DNA from 4 places in the Providencia stuartii genome. Region 3 is predicted to be linked to each of the others. Evidence: predicted binding sites of a transcription regulator. Region 3 holds the regulator's gene; each other region holds the start of a gene.
The links. Region 3 encodes CRP, which controls carbon source genes, mostly activating them, when cyclic AMP is high. Its sites were predicted from a motif close to ATGTGANNNNNNTCACAT; they were not measured.

Region 1 (5,423 bases), 200 kb from region 3:
AAATATCGATGATGTCGACTCGCGAAAATGGCGGGTCGACGACAGTCGCTAAAAGCGACATAAGCAATAGAGAGTCGCAAAGTTAGTAAATAACCTTCACAAATCCATTGCGGCAATAGGTTTCATACTCGTCAGAGAGTGGGCGATTCGTGATAATCACATCAAATTGCGAGAGATCGCCCATATTCGCCGTCGCTACCTCATCAAACAAGTTGTATGTTGCTAGTAAGATTTTACGGATCGATTTTTCCATCGCTTTTTTCTTCATGGGCAAATCATCTAAGTTATAGCACGTGACACCATAGGTACTGTGTATACCCGCCGCTGAGATAAACGCTTTTTTGGGGTTTATGGAATCAAGGATGGATGGCTGAGTAGGATTATAAAAGGAATCACTTTTTGGACGATATTCTCCGCCACATAGCAGAGCAGTCGCATTTTTTTTCTGACTTAATGCCAGAAAAACGTTATGAGAATAACAAATGCCTGTAAAGCTGATATCTTCAGGAATTAAGGAGATTAGTGTCGCCATTTCGATACCATTATCGAAAAAGATCACATCGTCTTCTGACACCATGCTAGCCGCTAAGTTAGGAATATACAGCTCTTCAGTTTGGTCGGGGGTAAAGATATCGGCTTGTGGATCTTTTGAGGTCAGTGAGGATGGCTGAGTAACAGAAACGATATAGCCGCCAAGTAACGACATCGGGATAGGGCCTTCGGTATCGGCATTAAGGTCACGGCGAATCGTCATTTCAGAGACTTCAAGTATTCTGGCCGCTTCTTTAAGGTGAATTCTACCTGAGCGTTTGATGCATTCACTCAAACGGCGGAGGCGTTCTTTTTGTTTTGTTTCTATCACCGAGCAATCCTTTTTTAATCGGCGCGGGCTTGCCGCGCCCCATCGTTTAGTACCCACTTGAGGTTACATTATCTCCCGAAACAATCGCGACACTGGCACTTGCGCCAACACGATTGGCTCCGGCTTTGATCATTTTTTCTGCGGTTTCTCGATCACGTACACCGCCAGATGCTTTTACACCAATTTCATCACCAACGACTTTACGCATTAATGCGACATGGTGTTCTGTGGCTCCCATTGTACTGAAACCTGTTGAGGTTTTCACAAAACCAACTTTCAATGTGCGGCAAATTTCACAAACTTGGATAATTTCTTCATCGGTTAACAAGCAAGTCTCTAAAATGACTTTCAATGTCGCATCACCACAAGCGGCTAACACAGCAGCAATATCTTGACGAACGAACTCAAGATCACCACTCTTTAGCATACCAACGTTGATCACCATATCAACTTCATTTGCTCCACGACGAACGGCTTCAGCCGCTTCGAAGGCTTTCGCTTCGGTTAAGCATGCACCCAGCGGAAAGCCTACCACACAACAAACCATAACATCGCTATTTTTTAGGCATTCGCTGGCTAAAGGCACATAGCCTGTATTCACACAAACAGAAGCAAAGTGATGTTCAGCAGCTTCAGCACAGAGCTGTTTGATATCACTAACAGTAGCGTTAGCCGCTAACAGTGTATGATCGATATATTGTGCTAAGTTTTTCATTTAAATGTTTCCTATTAAGAATAAATATGGAGTCAATAACAATGAATGAAAAAATGTGGCGGATATAACACTTGGTCATTCGTTATTCGAGATCTTAATCACAAATGATATTTATGCAACATGATAATGTTATTATCATATCATTATGTGATTTATTTAACACGAGGGACATTATGGATATAGCAGTTATAGGTTCAAATATGGTCGATCTGATCACTTACACTGATCAGATGCCAAAAGAGGGCGAAACCTTGGAAGCGCCTGCATTTAAAATTGGCTGTGGTGGTAAAGGTGCCAATCAGGCGGTTGCTGCTGCGAAACTTAATTCAAAAGTCATAATGTTAACAAAAGTAGGCGATGATATTTTTGCAGATAATACCATTCGCAATCTTGAGTCTTATGGCATAAATACACGCTATGTTGAAAAAGTGCCTTGCACTTCGAGTGGTGTGGCACCTATTTTCGTGAATCCAAATTCTGCGAATAGCATTCTTATTGTAAAAGGAGCAAATAAGTTTTTATCTCCAGAGGATATTGAGCGCGCCGCAGAAGATCTGAAAAAATGTAAGTTAATCGTATTGCAGCTTGAAGTGCAATTAGAAACGGTTTATCACGCGATCGCATTTGGTAATAAACATAATATACCGGTATTGCTAAATCCTGCACCAGCACAACGCACGTTAGATCTTGATTTTGCTTGTCGTTGTGACTTCTTTGTACCTAATGAAACTGAACTGGAAATTTTGACAAATATGCCTGTTGATACGATGGAAAATATTCGTCGTGCAGCGCAGTCTTTATTAGATAAAGGATTAAAAAATCTGATTGTCACATTGGGCGATAAAGGGGCGCTATGGATGACGCGTGACAATGAGTTATTGATCCCCGCGATTAAAGTCAATGCGGTGGATACCAGCGGAGCCGGTGATGCCTTTATTGGTTGTTTCTCTCACTACTATGTGCACACAGGTAATGTCGCCGAAGCATTAAAAAAAGCGGTGATGTTTTCTGCATTTAGTGTAACAGGTAAAGGTACCCAATCTTCTTACCCTAGCATTGAGCAATTTACAGAGTTTGTTCAACTTAATAGTTAATAGAAAACAATATCCCTCGATGTTAAATGCGGCCGTAGAGCCGCAATTCAGCGGATATTAATAATAAAAATAAGGGTTACTATGAACATCAAAAATATCACTCAGTTGCCTGATGGCTACCTGAGTCGGACTCCTATATTCCAATTTATCCTACTGTCCTGCCTTTTCCCGTTATGGGGGTGTGCAGCGGCACTTAATGATATTCTGATTACACAGTTTAAAAGCGTTTTTGAATTAAGTAACTTTGCCTCTGCCTTGGTACAAAGTGCTTTCTATGGTGGTTATTTTTTAATTGCCATTCCTGCTTCATTAGTAATTAAAAAAACCAGTTATAAATATGCCATTATGGTTGGTTTGATCTTATATATCGCTGGTTGCTCGATGTTCTTTCCTGCTTCACATATGGCAACTTATACCATGTTTTTAGCTGCAATCTTTGCAATAGCAATTGGTTTGAGTTTCTTAGAAACCGCAGCGAATACTTATAGTTCAATGATTGGTCCAAAACAGTATGCAACATTACGTTTAAATATCAGCCAAACTTTCTATCCGATTGGGGCTGCTGGCGGTATTTTATTAGGTAAGTATTTGGTGTTCTCTGAAGGGGAAAGCCTACAAAGCCAAATGGCCAATATGAATCCTGAACAAGTACATCAATTCCGTTTGGAAATGCTAGAAAATACACTAGAACCTTATCGTTATATGATTATGGTGCTAGTGATTGTGATGATTTTATTCCTGCTAACGAAATTCCCAAAATGTAAAGTGGCTGAGACTAAAGATCACAAACGACCTTCCGCATTAGAGACGTTGAAATATCTCGCTAAAAATAGCCGTTTCAGAAAAGGGATTATCGCACAGTTTTTATATGTTGGTATGCAAGTCGCTGTCTGGTCATTCACCATTCGTCTTGCGCTGGAAATGGGCGATATTAATGAACGTGATGCGTCTAACTTCATGGTTTACAGTTTTGCCTGCTTCTTTATCGGTAAATTTGTAGCAAATATCTTAATGACTCGGTTTAACGCTGAAAAAGTGTTGATTATTTATTCAGTCATTGGGGCTCTATTCCTAGCGTATGTGGCCTTTGTCCCAAGTTTCACCGCCGTGTACGCAGCGGTATTGGTGAGTATTCTCTTTGGACCTTGTTGGGCAACCATTTATGCGGGAACGTTAGATACCGTTGATAACGAGCATACTGAAATGGCGGGTGCTGTCATTGTTATGGCAATAGTCGGTGCTGCATTTGTACCTGCGGTTCAAGGCTATGTGGCGGATGTATTGCACTCATTACAACTCTCCTTCTTAGTTTCTATGTTGTGCTTTATCTATGTCGGTATCTATTTTGTGGGTGAACGCCGCTTTAAAGCAAAACAAGCTGAATAAGTTATTTTGAGGCAGGTTAAGCCTGCCTCATTCCTTTAATTTAACCGTGAGTATGAAAATGAACACAATTATTCCGCTTCACAAAAGCTTATTTACGGATAGAGCAAGTCTTATCATAAAAAATAATCAATTTACGGTCAGTGCATTTCGTTATGCATCGGGTGTTGAAGGGCTTCGAGTCGAGAATTCACAAGGATATCTAACAATTTTACCTTTCCTAGGTCAGATGATCTGGGATGCCGAATTTTGTGGACATAATCTGAAAATGGATAATATGTTTTCAGAGCCAAAACCAGTTAAAACCGTAGTAGAAACATATGGTTGCTTTGCTTTTCATTCAGGTTTAATTAGCAATGGCTGCCCATCTCCAGAAGATAATCATCCATTACATGGCGAAATGCCTTGTGCCGCAATGGATCGCGCTTGGTTATCGTTATCGCATGATAGTGTGCGGGTGTGTGGTGACTATGAATATGTTATGGGATTTGGTCATCATTATCTTGCTGAGCCTTCTGTGACTTTAAACGTAACAGTGCGTTATTTGAGATTAACATGTCGGTGACTAATTTGGCTTCAGTAGCGATGCCTCTACAATATATGTGTCATATGAACTATGCCTATGTGGATAACGCCCAACTGAGTCAAAATATTCCGGAAAGTGCGATGACGTTACGAGAATCAATTCCTGGGCATGTGAATCCAACACCGCAGTGGCTGGAATTTAATCAAGCTTTAAAATCGGGCGCGGTCACACTCAATCAGCTTGATCAACCGAATATGTGTGATCCTGAAATAGTCTTTTTTATGGATAACTTAGCGCAGTACACCTCACAACCAGAGTTCCGTATGACCTCGAAAGAGGGGGTGAGTTTTGTGACCCGCTTTCATTCTTCTGAGCTTAATTTTGCCACTCGCTGGATCCTTTACAATGGCGATCAGAAAGTTGGTGCCTTTGTGTTACCCGCGACTTGCCGGCCTGAAGGCTTTTTAGCGGCAAAGAATAATCACACGTTGATTTGGTTAGGTGCTGGTGAAAAACGACAATTTACGGTAACCACCGGTGTTGAGCAATAATCTTCATTACATGGCAGGCAGCTTAAAAACTGCCTGTTATTGAAGATTAAAGTGGGTGAGCTTTGATAAGGCCACTGATAATCAATCAATAAAAGTCAGATCGATAGTGGCAATAAAAGTGGCATGATCGTTATCATTCATATTGCTCACACTCTTCGATCAGATCTTGTAGCAGTGTTTTGGGTTCAGCGATGACATATGTTTTACATTGCGGATCCATCATGATCGCGACTGTCATATTCGCGCCATCCATATCCGGTAATATCTCTGTCATAAAATGTTCTAGTGATAG
Region 2 (5,423 bases), 1.8 Mb from region 3:
GATAAATTTGCTTGCGCGCTGCATCATCAGGCGCAACTAATGCTTTTTCTAATAGAGAATCGAACTGAGGGTTTTTATAGAAAGCGGTATTATTACTACTATCTGAAGACATGATGTTCAAAAATGCAGAAGGCTCATTATAGTCGGCACACCAAGTCGCACGTACGACATCATAATTACCGTCGTGGCGGCTTTGTAATGATGTTTTCCATTCTTGATTTTGTAAGCTCACTTCTGCCCCAATATTTTTTTTCCACATGGAAGCAGCAACTATGGCTTGCTGTTTGTTTTGATCAGAAGTGTTATAAAGCAGAGAAAATTTAAGTGGATTCGCGGCATTGTAGCCTGCTTCAGCTAAAAGCGCTTTTGCACGTTGATAGCGTTTCTCATCACTCCAACTTGCCCACTCAGGCGGTGAAAAATCACTATTATTAATAAAAGTAGGCGTAAAACCATAAGCAACTATCTGCCCTTGTCCCATAATTTTATGAGTAATAATGTCTCTATCCAATCCGAGTTTTATGGCTTCTCGCACTCTGGGGTCAGTAAAAGGTGGCTTGTTATTATTAATCTCATAATAAAAAGTGCATAAGTAAGGACGAACATATAATTCATCTGGTCGCTCTGATTGCATTTTTTTATATAAAACGGGGGGAATAGCGGAATTACTAATATCAATTTCACCACTACGATAACGATTGACATCACTGACTTCCGACGAAATGGTTAAAAAAGTTGCTTCATCTATTTTGCTATTCTGATTATTCCAATACAAAGGGTTACGTTTAAGAACAATACGTTCGTTAACAACCCACTTATCCAATAAATAGGCGCCATTTCCGACAAAATGATTACTTTGCGTCCACTTATCCCCATATTTTTCAATTGCTTGCTTATTTACGGGTTTCATCGCCGTATGGTTAAGCATATCAATAAAATAAGGCACAGGATGGCTCAGCGTGACTTGTAAATGTTTTTCATCGAGTGCTTTTACACCTAGCGACTCCAGTGGTTTTTGACCTTTTAAAATCTCAGCAGCATTTTCAATATAGGCACTTTGCAGATAACTTGAATAAGGTGAACCTGTTTTTGGATCAGCTAATCGCTGCCAACTGTAAACAAAATCTTGGGCAGTCACAGGAGAACCATCGCTCCATTTCGCATTATCTCTGAGCGTAAATACCCAAGTGGTATAATTCTCATTAGTCCAACTTTCAGCCACGCCTGGCGTGACTTTACCGTCAACATCCGTATAAATGAGCCCTTCAAGCAGGTTAAGGATAATACTGGTTTCCGGTATACCCTCAACTTTATGTGGATCTAATGAAGCAACTTCAGAACCATTATTAATCGTAATAGCTTGTTTAACTGCCGTCGCTACAGGCGCGGCATTAGAATGAAATGCAACTAAAAAAATAGGTAGTGAACACAAACTCTTATAAAGAAAATTCATCATCACCCTCAAAGGTTATAAGTGTTGCTACAACAAAATCCAGCACTTAATCGGCTTATTTCGTCAAAGTAATATCCTAAGTTAGCGATACCACTCACCTTTTAGATTAGTTTTCATAATTCACAAGTACCACCTATAAAAAACAACAAATTGTTAACATTGTGTAATTATGCTGAAATCTATCGTTACTATACAAATCAATAAACATTATGATTTTACGGTACTAACAGAGGATTTATCTGTTATTGCTATATTTAAATACCAAGGACTGGTTTAAACATATCATTAACATTAGATAAATTAAATAGCGTAAAAATTTACTCAGCTCACATTTCCTTACTTTTTATACCTTCTTTGACAAAAAATGCGACATATTATTATAAGTATTGCCAGACTATAATAGTACAAAATAACAGCACATTAATGTGTGAAATTATCCCTTTGATGATAATCAAATAATGATATTGGGCTTTTATTTTTTCTATTAACACGAGATAGTAAAAAAACCCACATACGCTTTATTGCTTAAGCACTATAACGTTCAGAATATTATTACTAATGCGATAACAACCTAATTAATCGCCATATTAGTGACGATTAATTCGGAGGTATTAGTCATTTTTGGAGTGGATTAGAGAAGGCCTGGGAATATCGCTTTAACACCTGTGACAATGAACTCAATCCCCAATGACATCAGAAGTAAGCCCATAATACGCGTCACGACGTTGATACCTGTTTGTCCTAAATAACGAACTAATAATGACGCTGAACGAAACAGTAACCAGCAACAAAATGCAAATACAATACTTGTCAGCGCAAGGCCGATAAAATTTTGCCATCCATGCCAGCGAGATGACCAAACGATACAAGAACTAATTGCCCCTGGCCCTGCCATTAAAGGTAACGCAAGAGGAACCACGCCGATACTATCACGGACGGCAGTTTCTGTTTTCTCTTGCTTATTTTGTTTATCTTCACCAATTTTCCCACTGATCATTGACATTGCGATAGTCACTATCAAGATCCCCCCCGCAATACGAAACGAATCAATAGAAATACCAAATAGCTGAAGAATAGAATCGCCAATTAATAAGGACGTACATAAAATGATAGCTACAGAAGTATTCGCGATCGTATTGGTTTTATTACGCCCTGCACTACTTTGATAATTGGTCATGCTAATAAACACAGGTAAGATCCCTACTGGGTTTACTAACGCAAAAAGGCCGATAAAAAATTTTATATAGCCTGATAAATCAAGTAATCCTGCACCCACTCATTAGCACCTTCAAAAAGTCTCGTTTGAGAAAATGATCGATAGATAAAGTTTATCATTAAATTAATGAAATACATTGTGCTAAGTTTTGTTTTAGTTACCACGATTAACCATCGGCTTAATAAGCATACAAAAAGCAGGCTATTTCTCTATTTCACCAGCGTAATAACGATATTTTGGGTTAATTTCCAAAAAAGAAGCGAATTTGGCTAAAATTGCCATGCTGAAAGGTTTCAGTTTTGATTTTTTGTGATTTAGATCACGTTAATAAATATGAATAATGTTAATCTATTCTTAACTGATAGGGAGAGAAAATTTAAGAAAAGTACGCTTTTCATATTGATTTAAAAGCTTTTTAAGCCAATAAGCGGATAAGCAAAGTATGATAATAAATATAAACTATAATTATCTACTCACTTTTGTAACACCGTTGTGTTTCTGGATGCACTGCTCATTGGCTTAAAAAGTTTAACATTTATCAGGAGTAATCTCTATGTCAGTAACTAATGTTACCGAACTCAATGACCTCGTTGCTCGTGTCAAAAAAGCTCAGCGTGAATTCGCTAACTTCTCTCAAGAACAAGTTGACCGTATTTTCCGCGCAGCGGCGCTTGCCGCAGCAGATGCACGAATCCCTCTCGCAAAACTGGCGGTTGAAGAATCAGGCATGGGTATTATTGAAGATAAAGTGATCAAAAATCACTTTGCTTCCGAGTATATATACAATGCCTATAAAGATGAAAAAACCTGTGGCGTGCTTTCAGAAGACCCAACTTTCGGTACCATCACAATTGCAGAACCTATCGGCATTATCTGTGGTATCGTGCCAACCACTAACCCAACATCAACCGCTATTTTTAAGTCGCTGATTAGCTTAAAAACACGAAATGCAATTATTTTTTCACCACACCCAAGAGCAAAAAATGCAACCAATAAAGCGGCTGAAATCGTTCTAAAAGCAGCAATAGCCGCGGGTGCACCAAAAGATATCATCGGTTGGATAGATGCGCCATCTGTTGAATTATCCAATGCACTCATGCATCACGATGACATCAATCTGATTTTAGCAACTGGTGGTCCGGGTATGGTAAAAGCCGCCTATAGTTCCGGTAAACCGGCTATTGGTGTAGGTGCGGGAAATACCCCTGTAGTGATCGATGAAACTGCGGATATCAAACGCGCTGTTGCCTCTATTTTGATGTCAAAAACGTTTGATAATGGCGTGATATGTGCCTCAGAACAATCCGTTGTGGTCGTTGATGAAATCTATAATCAAGTTCGTGAACGCTTTGCTAGCCATGGCGGCTATATTTTGCAAGGCAAAGAACTGAAAGCCGTTCAAGACGTTATTCTTAAAAATGGCAATCTCAACGCCGCCATTGTTGGCCAACCTGCCTACAAAATTGCAGAAATGGCCGGTATCACTGTTCCTGTGACGACAAAAATTCTGATTGGTGAAGTTAAAGTCATTGATGAATCAGAACCATTCGCTCATGAAAAACTTTCCCCACTACTCGCCATGTATCGTGGTAAAAACTTTGAAGATGCCGTAGAAAAAGCAGAGTTACTGGTGGAAATGGGCGGAATTGGTCACACTTCTTGTTTATATACAGATCAAGATAACCAAGCTGAACGCGTTAATTATTTTGGCGTGAAAATGAAAACAGCGCGTATTTTGATTAATACCCCTGCCTCACAAGGTGGTATCGGTGACCTATATAACTTTAAATTAGCGCCTTCTCTCACACTGGGTTGTGGTTCATGGGGAGGTAACTCCATCTCTGAAAACGTTGGACCAAAACACTTAATTAATACTAAGACTGTGGCGAAAAGAGCTGAAAATATGTTATGGCATAAACTTCCTAACTCAATTTATTTCCGTCGCGGTTGTCTTCCTATTGCCCTTGAAGAGATAGCAACGGATGGCGCAAAACGTGCGTTTATCGTGACTGATGGTTATTTATTCAATAATGGCTATGTCGAAGAAGTCATTAATGTCCTTAAACAACATCATATTGAAACTGACGTCTTCTTTGAAGTTGAGGCTGATCCAACCTTAACCGTTGTCCGTAAAGGTGCAGCACAAATGAACGCCTTCAAACCTGATGTCATTATTGCATTAGGTGGTGGCTCACCAATGGATGCCGCCAAAATTATGTGGGTAATGTACGAGCACCCAGAAACCCATTTCGAAGAGTTAGCATTACGCTTTATGGATATCCGTAAACGTATCCATCGCTTCCCCAAAATGGGCGTGAAAGCAAAATTAGTCGCTATTACCACAACGTCTGGTACTGGTTCTGAAGTGACACCATTTGCGGTAGTTACTGATGATAAAACAGGTCAAAAATATCCATTAGCAGACTATGCTCTAACACCTAACATGGCGATTGTTGATGCAAACCTAGTCATGAACATGCCAAAATCGTTGACTGCATTTGGTGGTTTAGATGCTGTGACGCATGCTCTAGAAGCTTATGTTTCTGTTTTAGCGAACGAATACTCAGATGGGCAAGCACTACAAGCGCTGAGTTTATTAAAAGACTATCTGCCCGCTAGCTATCATGAAGGGGCGACTAACCCTGTGGCAAGAGAACGTGTTCATAACGCCGCTACCATTGCAGGTATTGCATTTGCAAACGCCTTCTTAGGGGTATGTCACTCAATGGCCCATAAACTGGGTTCTGAATTCCA
Region 3 (5,423 bases):
GATGGTGAATACTCTCTCGGTGAAATGACGGTTCAGATGAAAAATGGTGTCGTTCGAACAGAAAGCGGTAGTCTCGCGGGGAGTACCTTGACCTTAGAACGGGGAGTGAGCACGCTACAGCAAGCTTGCAATATATCTTTCGCACAAGCATGGCTACATGGCAGTTTATATCCGGCAAAAGCGTTAGGGATTGCTGACCGTTTGGGTTCCATCGCGCCTGGTAAGCAAGCGAATTTAACACTCTGTGATACCGCAGGAGAAATACAGGCTACTTTTGTGCAGGGTAAGTTGGTTTTTCAGCGATAAACTGATTTAGGGTATGTGATGTCATACCCTAAAGCTGAAATCGTTTAATCGAATGAATGCTTGTAGAGTTAAGAATTATTATTTTATTAATTAAGAATAATTTGTTATCAGTATGTAAATATAATCCCATGATTTTTATATGGAAAATGGTTTAGATAAATTGGATTACTTGATTTAAATAGGCTATTTTCCTGCCTCGGCTGTGTTATGATACCCGCCCCTTATTATTTTTCACTGCTTTTTAGCTCGTATTCTGATTGCTAATGGTAGTAAACTATGCTGGGGATATAATATATAATGATAAAAATCAGTCGGATAGGCTACTATGCTTTTACTTATTGATAATTACGATTCATTTACTTATAACTTATATCAATACTTTTGCGAATTAGGCGCAGAAGTACTCGTTAAACGTAATGATGAAATTTCTATCGAAGAGATAGAATTATTAGCGCCTACACACCTAGTGATCTCACCAGGACCTTGCACGCCTGATGAGGCAGGGATCTCTCTTGAAGCCATTAAATATTTTGCAGGTAAAATTCCAATTTTAGGGATTTGCCTTGGTCATCAAGCGATCGGTCAAGCCTTTGGAGCCACGGTTGTGAAAGCAAGAGAAGTGATGCACGGCAAGACTTCTGCTATTCATCATAATCATCAAGGGGTTTTTAAAGGGTTAAATAGGCCGCTTACAGTAACTCGTTATCATTCCCTCGTCATTGCCGCGGAAACATTGCCAGCATCTTTTGATGTGTCCGCATGGTCACTGAATAACGGTGATGTGGATGAAATTATGGGAATACGTCATAAAACCCTACCAATCGAAGGTGTTCAGTTTCACCCAGAAAGTATTTTGAGTGAGCAAGGTCATGATCTACTGAATAATTTTCTAAAATACTAGACGTTGCTTATTTCAACAAAAAAATAAAATTCACTTCATCACTCGCTTAGCTATTGCTCTTTTGTGATTTTTTATTCATATTTATTGCTTATATTTTCACTTAAGCACTAAGCAAAAGCAGGTGAGGGGTATGAAAGAACAACAAGCAGTAAATCGGCAGACCTATGATGAGGTGATGTTACCTATTTATTCTCCGGCAGAATTCATTCCTGTTCGTGGGGAAGGTAGCCGAGTTTGGGACCAGCAAGGTAAAGAGTATATCGACTTTGCTGGTGGGATTGCGGTGTTAGCACTCGGTCATTGCCATCCTGCTTTAGTTGATGCAGTTCGTGAACAGAGCGAAAAGCTGTGGCATGTGAGTAATATTTTTACCAATGAGCCTGCGCTAAGATTGGCTCAAAAGCTAATTGAAGCCACTTTTGCTGAACGTGTCTTTTTTGCAAATTCTGGTGCTGAAGCCAATGAAGCCGCATTTAAATTAGCGCGTCATTACGCTATCACTAAATACAATCCATATAAAACGAAGATCATCGCTTTTAAGCAAGCCTTTCATGGTCGTACCTTTTTTACCGTATCAGTTGGAGGGCAAGCCAAATATGCGGATGGCTTTGGACCAAAACCCGCTGATATTATTCATGTGCCATTTAATGACCTTGATGCGGTCAAAGCGGTCATTGATGAAAATACATGTGCGGTCGTATTGGAACCTGTACAAGGGGAAGGGGGCGTCACTGCTGCAACGCAAGCGTTTATACAAGGCGTACGTCAGTTATGCGATGATAATAAGGCTCTATTGGTCTTTGATGAAGTGCAAAGTGGTATGGGGCGTACTGGTAAGTTATTCTCTTATATGGATTATGGTGTGGCACCCGATATTCTGACCACTGCGAAAGCTCTTGGTGGCGGTTTTCCTATTAGTGCGATGCTGACCACCCATGAAATAGCGCAAGAAATGGGGCTTGGTACACACGGTACGACTTATGGTGGAAATCCGTTAGCTTGTGCTGTCGGTAATGCGGCGTTTGATATTATCAATACACCAAAAGTGTTGGATGGTGTCATCAAGCGACATGAGCTATTTGTTTCCCACTTGAATAAGCTCAATGAAAAATATGATATTTTTGCTGAGATCAGAGGGAAAGGGTTATTAATTGGTGCAGAATTGAAAAACCAACTCAATCATCGTTCGAAAGAGATTTTACAGGCGTGTGCCATTGAGGGATTAATGATGCTCAATGCTGGGCCAAATGTATTACGCTTTACTCCATCATTAATTATTTCTGAGGAAGAAATTAATAGTGGTATGAAAAAATTAGAAACAGTGATTGAAAACGTATTAAAAAATAAATAAATGTCTTTTACTCAAAGAGGTATTAACCTCTTTGAGTTTTTAACCATTGATGAGTAGATTAGATCATTATCTTTTTTTGTATAACCTTTCCACTGACGCCTGCTGATCCTCTAATGTCGCAAATGTTTTTCGAATAATAACAGGAGCATTTTGAGCATTATTTGGAGTAATCGTTTTTTTTATTTTACGAGAACTTTGCGTGCTTATATTTTTTGTGTGATTAATGCGGTTTCCCTTATTTTGTATTTGTTGGGGATCAGCCTTGTTGTGAGTCTCAGAAACGCAAAGGGATAATGCTATTTCAGTCAGACCTCTTTTAACTTGCCCATTTATAATGACGCGTCCAGTGCCTTGAGAATGAGAAGAGATGACATGAGCGGTCTGATGAATTGACTGTTCCTTTTTCGGTGGATTGAGTTCCTTAGTCGTGGTGGCTATTTTGAGGGGAATACGACTTCCTTTTTGATATGAAATTGGTTTCGGTTGAGTGAAGTGTTTAATAATGGTGTCTTTCTCGGATTGAGTTTGTTCTTTTTTATCCATATACCAAACTAAATCCAGTTCTGAATAGTTTGTACCAATAAGGCTTGCATTGAGTTCTGATTTTTTCAGGTAGAGCATTGAGCGATCTTTTAGAGATTCAGCAGAATAGCGATTAGCCTCTAATTTATCTAACACGTGATGACATTTAGATTTCAACTGCTCAAGTTTTTGTTGAAGATGACATTCAGACGTCGGTCTCTTCACATTTAATGGGGAGGTTGATTGGTTATCACAGATATGACGCTCATTTGTTTTAATCGTATTTTTTGACATGCTTGGTTTTAATGAATAGGAAAAGGGTAACGATAATGAGGGTAAAGAAGGGAGCTGGCTCTTATTGAGAATATTGGCGGTATTGATTGCCGCATCGATTTTAGTTTGCTGTATCTGACATGCGTTATCATCGTATTTTACGGGTGTCGATAAGGTGATTGAGGTTGGCTTAGTGCTATGTATTTCGTTAAGAAACTTATACTTTGCTTCTAGATTATTTCTTTTTATACGACATGATTCAGCGATTGTTTCAGTTGTCAGATTGCCACGTTTGAGCATCTCTGCATGAGCCGCTACTGTTTGGTTGATATATTTTACGGATGGGTGATGTTGACTTGTTTTCATTTTAATAAAACCTTTAAATAATAGTATATTAATTATTCTAGATTTTATTTTTTAGTGGATATGAATAATATAAAATAACGATACTTATGCTATTTGCTGGTTTTGTGGTGATATCGAAGGAAAATGGCTCTATATCAAAGATATAAAGCCATTATGCAATTGAGGTCAGACGAATTATAGGTTTATCGAGTACCGTACACCACGATAGTTTTACCATGCGCGGAGATAAGGTTTTGGTCTTCTAGCATTTTTAAGATGCGACCAACCGTTTCGCGGGAACAACCGACAATTTGGCCAATCTCTTGGCGTGTGATCTTAATTTGCATTCCATCTGGATGCGTCATCGCATCGGGTTGTTTCGCTAAATTAAGTAGCGTTTGAGCAATACGGCCTGTGACATCAAGGAAAGCCAGATTACCGACTTTTTCTGATGTGGTTTGTAGGCGGCTTGCCATTTGCGCGGAAAGGCGCATAAGGATATCAGGGTTAACCTGAATAAGCTGACGAAATTTTTTATAAGAAATTTCAGCGACTTCGCAGGCACTTTTTGCTCTGACCCAAGCTGAACGTTCTTGCCCTTCTTCAAATAACCCTAGTTCACCAATGAAGTCTCCCTGATTTAAATAGGAGAGGATCATTTCTTTGCCTTCTTCATCTTTGATTAAAACAGCCACTGAGCCTTTAACGATATAGTAAAGGGTTTCTGCTTTTTCACCCTGATGGATCAGAGTGCTCTTGGATGGATATTTATGAATATGGCAGTGTGACAAAAACCATTCAAGAGTAGGGTCTGTTTGTGGCTTGCCGAGAACCATTAGCGTTATCCTCTGTATGTTAATACAGCCATTCGGTTAATCGTCACCAGAATAGCTGGTTTTTTAAAGTCACTAGCTTAGCATATTAATTCGCATTATAGAGCAAGTTAATACCAACACTATAATATAATCAATTGAAACCTTGAGTTTTGATCTTAACCCTATCAGGTGGAACTTTGTTTGTAACATATTAAACTCAGAAAGTCTTGTTTTTATCGATTCAGCATCATAAAGCGCCTATTTGATTGAAAGGGTTTATGTAACAATGTAATCTTTTAGATAAACTTTTTCCTAGGGGAATAAAATATGGAAGCAAGAGTTAAATGGGTTGAAGGGCTCTCTTTTTTAGGCGAATCGGCTTCAGGTCATCAAGTTATGATGGACGGTAATTCCGGTGATAAAGCGCCTAGCCCAATGGAAATGGTCTTGATGGCTGCGGGCGGTTGTAGTGCTGTTGATGTTGTTTCTATTTTACAAAAAGGCCGTAATGACGTGAGGGGTTGTGAAGTTAAATTAACGTCACAGCGTAGGGATGAAGCACCTCGTTATTTTACCCATATTAATTTGCACTTTATTGTAACGGGAACGGATTTAACGGAAAAAACGGTTGAACGCGCTGTTCAGCTTTCTGCTGAAAAATATTGCTCGGTCTCATTAATGTTAGAAAAAGCCGTCACTGTTACCCACAGTTTTGAAATCAAAAACCAATAATTTATTTATTAATTATATAAATTTTTTAATTTATGATGCTTATTTTAAATAATAATAAGCATCATTTATTATTAATCATGTTTTCTTTTTATGAGTTTTTCGACCAACGGTGTCATGATTAACTCCATCGCTAATCCTAATTTTCCACCTGGTACAACGATAGTGTTCATTGCGGATA
Region 4 (5,423 bases), 1.4 Mb from region 3:
ACAAGCGACAACCAAGAGGAGCCACAGCCGATACACCATGAACAGGAACAGGCGCACACTGAGAAGAAAACTGAACAACCGCAAAACCAATCTCCAGCGAACAACAAGGAGACGGTTCTGGTTCTTCATGTAGCTGCTCATCAGGGCCAAGTTCTACAAGGTGAAGCGCTGTTGCAAAGTATTCTTCAGGCAGGGTTCCAATTTGGTGAAATGCGCATTTTCCATCGTCATGTGCATCCTTCAGGAACAGGACCTGTCCTCTTTAGCCTTGCAAACATGGTTAAACCGGGTTCATTTGACCCAGAAACCATGTCTGATTTCACCACACCGGGTGTCTCGATGTTTATGATGGTGCCTTCTTATGGTGATGCAGGACAAAATTTCAAGTTGATGCTACAGGCAGCGCAACGCATCGCCTCCGATGTCGGAGGGGTCGTCCTTGATGATGAACGTAAAATGCTGACACCTCAGAAAATTGAGGTGTATCATGCCCGGATACGCAATACATTGAATTAAAAATCAGTATTAACTAAACCCCCTTAACTGGGGGTTTTTTATCTTTATTGGTGAAACATGACAACAAAACAATATCTTGAGACACTCAAACAGCAATTACGCCATCATGAATATCAATACCATGTATTGGATGCACCTGAAATTCCCGATGCTGAATATGACAAATTGATGCAAGAGCTCAAGGGTATCGAAGCAGAACATCCTGAGTGGATCACCAGTGATTCTCCAACTCAACGCGTAGGGGCCGCACCATTGGCCGCATTTGATACGGTGCGCCATGAAGTGCCTATGTTGTCGCTGGATAACGTATTTGATGAAGAAAGCTATCTTGCGTTCGATAAGCGTGTCAGAGATAGATTAAAAAACAATCAAGAACAAACATTTTGCTGTGAACTAAAATTAGATGGCCTTGCGGTGAGTCTGCTGTATGAAAATGGTGAACTTGTCCAAGCAGCGACGCGTGGTGATGGTACTGTCGGTGAAAATATCACCTCAAATGTCCGAACGATTCGTGCCATTCCGCTACGTTTGATAGGTGATAACATTCCTACACGAGTGGAAATTCGCGGGGAAGTGTTCATGCCACAAAAAGGCTTTGAAGCTTTAAATGAAGAGGCTCGCCGTACAGGTGGCAAAGTGTTTGCTAATCCACGTAATGCGGCAGCGGGCTCATTACGTCAACTCGACCCACGAATTACGGCTAAAAGACCATTAACTTTCTATTGTTACGGCGTCGGCTTGGTAGAAGAAGGCTCTTTACCCGATACGCATTATGAGCGTCTCATGCAATTTAAAGCATGGGGACTACCGGTCAGCGATTATGTCCAATTACGTACAGGTGCTCAGGCCGTATTAGACTTCTATCATGAGATAGAAAAAGCGCGGCCAACCCTCGGCTTTGATATTGATGGCGTAGTGATTAAAATTAACGCCATAGCGACTCAGGAAGAGTTAGGTTTCGTTGCACGTGCCCCGCGTTGGGCGACAGCCTTTAAATTCCCTGCACAAGAGCAAATGACCCTTTTAAAAGACGTGGAATTCCAAGTTGGTCGTACAGGCGCTATTACGCCTGTGGCTCGTCTTGAACCTGTTCAAGTGGCGGGTGTCATCGTCAGTAATGCTACGCTACATAACGCTGACGAAATTGAGCGTTTAGGTGTGCATATCGGTGATACTGTCGTGATCCGTCGTGCCGGTGATGTTATTCCTCAAATTGTTAGTGTCGTCGAATCAGAACGTCCTGCTGATAGCCGTGAAATTGTCTTCCCAACCCATTGCCCTGTCTGTGGTTCAGACGTTGAACGCGTAGAAGGTGAGGCAGTTGCACGTTGTACTGGCGGTTTGATTTGTGGTGCTCAGCGCAAAGAGGCACTTAAACATTTTGTTTCCCGTCGAGCCATGGACGTCGATGGAATGGGCGATAAAATCATCGACCAATTAGTCGAAAAAGAATATGTGAAAACCCCTGCTGACCTGTATCAATTAACCGCGGGGATTTTGACGGGGCTTGATCGTATGGGGCCGAAATCAGCACAAAATTTGGTCGATGCATTAAACAAATCCAAATCAACCACATTAGCTCGTTTTATCTATGCGTTAGGTATTCGTGAAGTGGGAGAGGCAACCGCTGCAAATTTAGCGGCACACTATGGCACGTTAGAGGCAGTGATGACGGCTGATGAAGAGTCCCTAAAAACCGTACAAGACATTGGTCATGTTGTCGCGAAGCACGTAGTTAACTTTTTCCGTGAAGAGCACAACCAAGCTGTTATTCATGATCTCGTACATAAAGCGAATATCCATTGGCCACAAGCGGTTGCTGTAGATGCGAGTACTATCGACAGTCCATTTGCAGGAAAAACCGTTGTCTTAACTGGCTCTCTCAGTCGACTCACTCGCGATGAGGCGAAAGATAAATTAGTTGCCTTGGGCGCGAAAGTTTCTGGTAGCGTTTCTAAGAAGACGGATTTGGTTATTGCGGGTGAAGCTGCGGGTTCAAAACTGGCGAAAGCGAATGAGTTAGGTATACCCGTCATTGATGAAGATGAGCTTATTGCGTTATTAGGTGCCTAATCTTTTTATTGACGTATCGTATTTAAGTTGCAGTGCTGTTAGCGGTATTTATGCCTCTGCTGACTCACTGCTGCTTAAAGTTTATTGCATCAATATTTGAAGAAATGGTGTATTACCTATAAAATGCGTATTGATATGACCTGCGTCAATCTTCCTGCCGAGAATCGAATTTCTCCTTAAAAGTGTGAGCCATATAGTCTTTTCACAAAATACACAGTGTTCATTTTCATGCTAATGTGATGCTTATCGCATTTAAATGTCGTCTATTACATAGAATAGTCATATGACCGCATTATTAAATTTGTATGGAGTCGCATATGACCTCGATCCTGCATTTTGTTTTATCCCTTATAGTCATTGGCGCACTTGCCGTATTAGCGAGTAGTAACCGTAAAGCGATACGGTTACGTTATGTTATTCAACTCCTCGTTATCCAAGTTGCATTGGCATATTTTTTCTTACATTCGAATATAGGTTCTTCATTCGTACTTGCTGTAGCGGGGGTCTTTACCCATTTATTAGGTTATGCAGCGGAGGGAACCAAATTTATTTTTGGGGGGATGATCGAAGAAAATTTAGCATTCTTCTTCTTACAAGTTCTTTGTCCCATTATCTTTATCTCCGCGCTCATCGGTATTTTACAACATATCAAAGTGTTGCCGATTGTGATCCGTGTCATCGGGACGGTATTATCTAAAGTTAATGGAATGGGCAAGTTAGAGTCATTCAATGCGGTCAGTTCACTGCTCTTAGGACAATCAGAGAACTTTATTGCTTATAAAGATCAGTTAGGCAAAATGTCTGAGCGTAGAATGTATACGATGGCAGCGACCGCGATGTCGACAGTGTCGATGTCTATTGTGGGTGCCTATATGACCATGTTAGAACCGCGTTTTGTGGTCGCAGCATTAGTGCTTAACATGTTTGGTACTTTCGTCATTCTCTCTTTGATTAACCCGTACCCACCAGAAGCGGAAGAAGAGTTGCAAATGAGCAACATTCATGAGGGGCAAAGCTTCTTTGAAATGCTGGGTGAATATATTCTTGCAGGTTTTAAAGTTGCGATTATCGTATCAGCAATGTTAATCGGTTTTATTGCATTGATTGCCATGGTTAATGGTATTTGTATGGCTATCTTTGATATCAAATTCCAAACCATGTTGGGCTATGTATTCTATCCATTCGCTTGGATACTTGGAATTCCAGCCGACGAAGCATTACAAGTAGGCGGTATTATGGCGGTGAAAATGGTAACCAATGAGTTCGTTGCGATGAGTGACTTACAAGCCGTTGCTGCTGGACTATCGACCCGCTCAGTGGGGATCCTATCGGTTTTCTTAGTCTCATTTGCTAACTTCTCTTCAATTGGTATTGTTGCAGGTGCTATCAAAGGGTTGAATGAGAAACAAGGGAACACAGTTGCTCGTTTTGGTCTTAAATTACTGTTCGGTTCAACCTTAGTGAGCTTCCTATCAGCGGCTGTTGTTGGATTGATTCTGTAACTCACTAAAAAGTGTTAAAGTGTTGAGCGGCATTCATGATGAATGCCGCTTTGTTTTTGGAGGGCAAATGGAAAAACAAGATCTGATCGATATAGCAAACACATCAATGCCGTTTGGCAAATATAAAGGTCGTGTTTTGATTGACCTTCCAGAAGAATACCTCTTATGGTTCTATAAAAAAGGGGAATTTCCACAAGGGCGATTAGGGCAATTGATGGAAATGGCATTAGGCTTAAAAATAGAGGGGCTAGATGGCCTTGTAAAGCCTTTAAAGCGTTCTTAGGCTTGTAATTGATTAACGGCTATCATCGTCTGTGAGAGCCGTACATAAATAAATTGAGTGATTATTTGCTACCAATCCATAGGTCGTGTTGCCACGGTCTGATGTGTTGGAAAAAGAGGTAAAATGTCTAAGGCAATTTCTTCAATAACGTCTTTAGCAGGACGCTGAGAAAATTGAATGCCAAGGGCGGCATGATTAACACCCGCTGACTGCCATTGTTCTAATAATTCGATCAGCCCATGACGTCCTGTTCGTAGCACGTAGCCCCCATTTAATGCTGTTCTTGGATAATTAGGGTCATCAACTAAATCAATCCATTCATTAGTGATATGCGGGCGAAAATGATTGTCTGGTATTAAATTACGCCATGTCCGAATTTTCTCAGCGAGTCGTATCGGGCCTTGTTTATCGCTAGTGGAACCGGGGTAGGTTAACCATCCATCTGAATGATCTGCAATCCATTGCAACGACTGTCCTGAATTACCCGTCACAATTAAAGGGATTTCTCCTGTACTAGGCTTAGGAAGCAACTCTACCCCCGTAAATTGTCCAAGTGATGAATTAACGGTTAATTCCCCGTGTTGCATCAATTGTCGGAAAAGCTGTATAGACTCTGCAAAACGTTCTGCTCGTTGATTGTGTTGCAAACCATAAGCAGGAAACTCGATATATCTATCACCAGAAGCGACACCTAGCACAAGGCGGCCTCCTGATAGTTGGTCAATGGTCACTGCCATTTTGGCAAGGTCGATAGGATGACGTAAGGTAAAAATGGCACTGCCTGTGGCTAAAGCAATATTTTTTGTTTGGGCTGCAATAAAAGCAAGATAGGTAAAGGGATCGAAAAGTTGCCCTGCGTCGCCGAAATCAGCCGTGAATAAGGGAATATCGCGTACCCAGATGGCCGCGAAGTTATGCTTGTCAATTTCTTGAATCAATACACTTTGTCCAGTCAGCACACGAATATCATTGCGGTAAAAACGTAGAGGTAAAAATACCCCGACTGTTAATGAATCGGCTTTGAACATCCTTTGATAGCCTGGATGATT

Region 1: deoC (deoxyribose-phosphate aldolase) is a predicted target of CRP. The motif match lies at 1,723-1,740, and genes of this name have one in related genera.
Region 2: adhE (bifunctional acetaldehyde-CoA/alcohol dehydrogenase) is a predicted target of CRP. The motif match lies at 2,977-2,994, and genes of this name have one in related genera.
Region 4: P2E05_RS07440 (NupC/NupG family nucleoside CNT transporter) is a predicted target of CRP. The motif match lies at 2,824-2,841, and genes of this name have one in related genera.

What each region holds. Positions count from the first base shown of each region.
Region 1 is NZ_CP119546.1:543,968-549,390, forward strand. Features, by position in the region: gene deoR (DNA-binding transcriptional repressor DeoR) at 83-862, opposite strand; gene deoC (deoxyribose-phosphate aldolase) at 909-1,577, opposite strand; gene rbsK (ribokinase) at 1,751-2,671, shown strand; gene fucP (L-fucose:H+ symporter permease) at 2,753-4,057, shown strand; partial or broken gene P2E05_RS02340 (aldose 1-epimerase family protein) at 4,116-5,131, shown strand; gene P2E05_RS02345 (DUF2750 domain-containing protein) at 5,265-5,423, opposite strand, start outside.
Region 2 is NZ_CP119546.1:2,174,419-2,179,841, reverse strand. Features, by position in the region: gene P2E05_RS09505 (ABC transporter substrate-binding protein) at 1-1,456, opposite strand, end outside; gene P2E05_RS09500 (YchE family NAAT transporter) at 2,085-2,729, opposite strand; gene adhE (bifunctional acetaldehyde-CoA/alcohol dehydrogenase) at 3,223-5,423, shown strand, end outside.
Region 3 is NZ_CP119546.1:344,939-350,361, forward strand. Features, by position in the region: gene nagA (N-acetylglucosamine-6-phosphate deacetylase) at 1-306, shown strand, start outside; gene P2E05_RS01495 (aminodeoxychorismate synthase component II) at 632-1,207, shown strand; gene P2E05_RS01500 (aspartate aminotransferase family protein) at 1,338-2,558, shown strand; gene P2E05_RS01505 (hypothetical protein) at 2,625-3,719, opposite strand; gene crp (cAMP-activated global transcriptional regulator CRP) at 3,902-4,534, opposite strand; gene P2E05_RS01515 (OsmC family protein) at 4,841-5,245, shown strand; gene P2E05_RS01520 (phosphoribulokinase) at 5,317-5,423, opposite strand, start outside.
Region 4 is NZ_CP119546.1:1,712,830-1,718,252, forward strand. Features, by position in the region: gene zipA (cell division protein ZipA) at 1-516, shown strand, start outside; gene ligA (NAD-dependent DNA ligase LigA) at 574-2,589, shown strand; gene P2E05_RS07440 (NupC/NupG family nucleoside CNT transporter) at 2,907-4,091, shown strand; gene P2E05_RS07445 (DUF3820 family protein) at 4,159-4,374, shown strand; gene P2E05_RS07450 (LLM class oxidoreductase) at 4,443-5,423, opposite strand, start outside.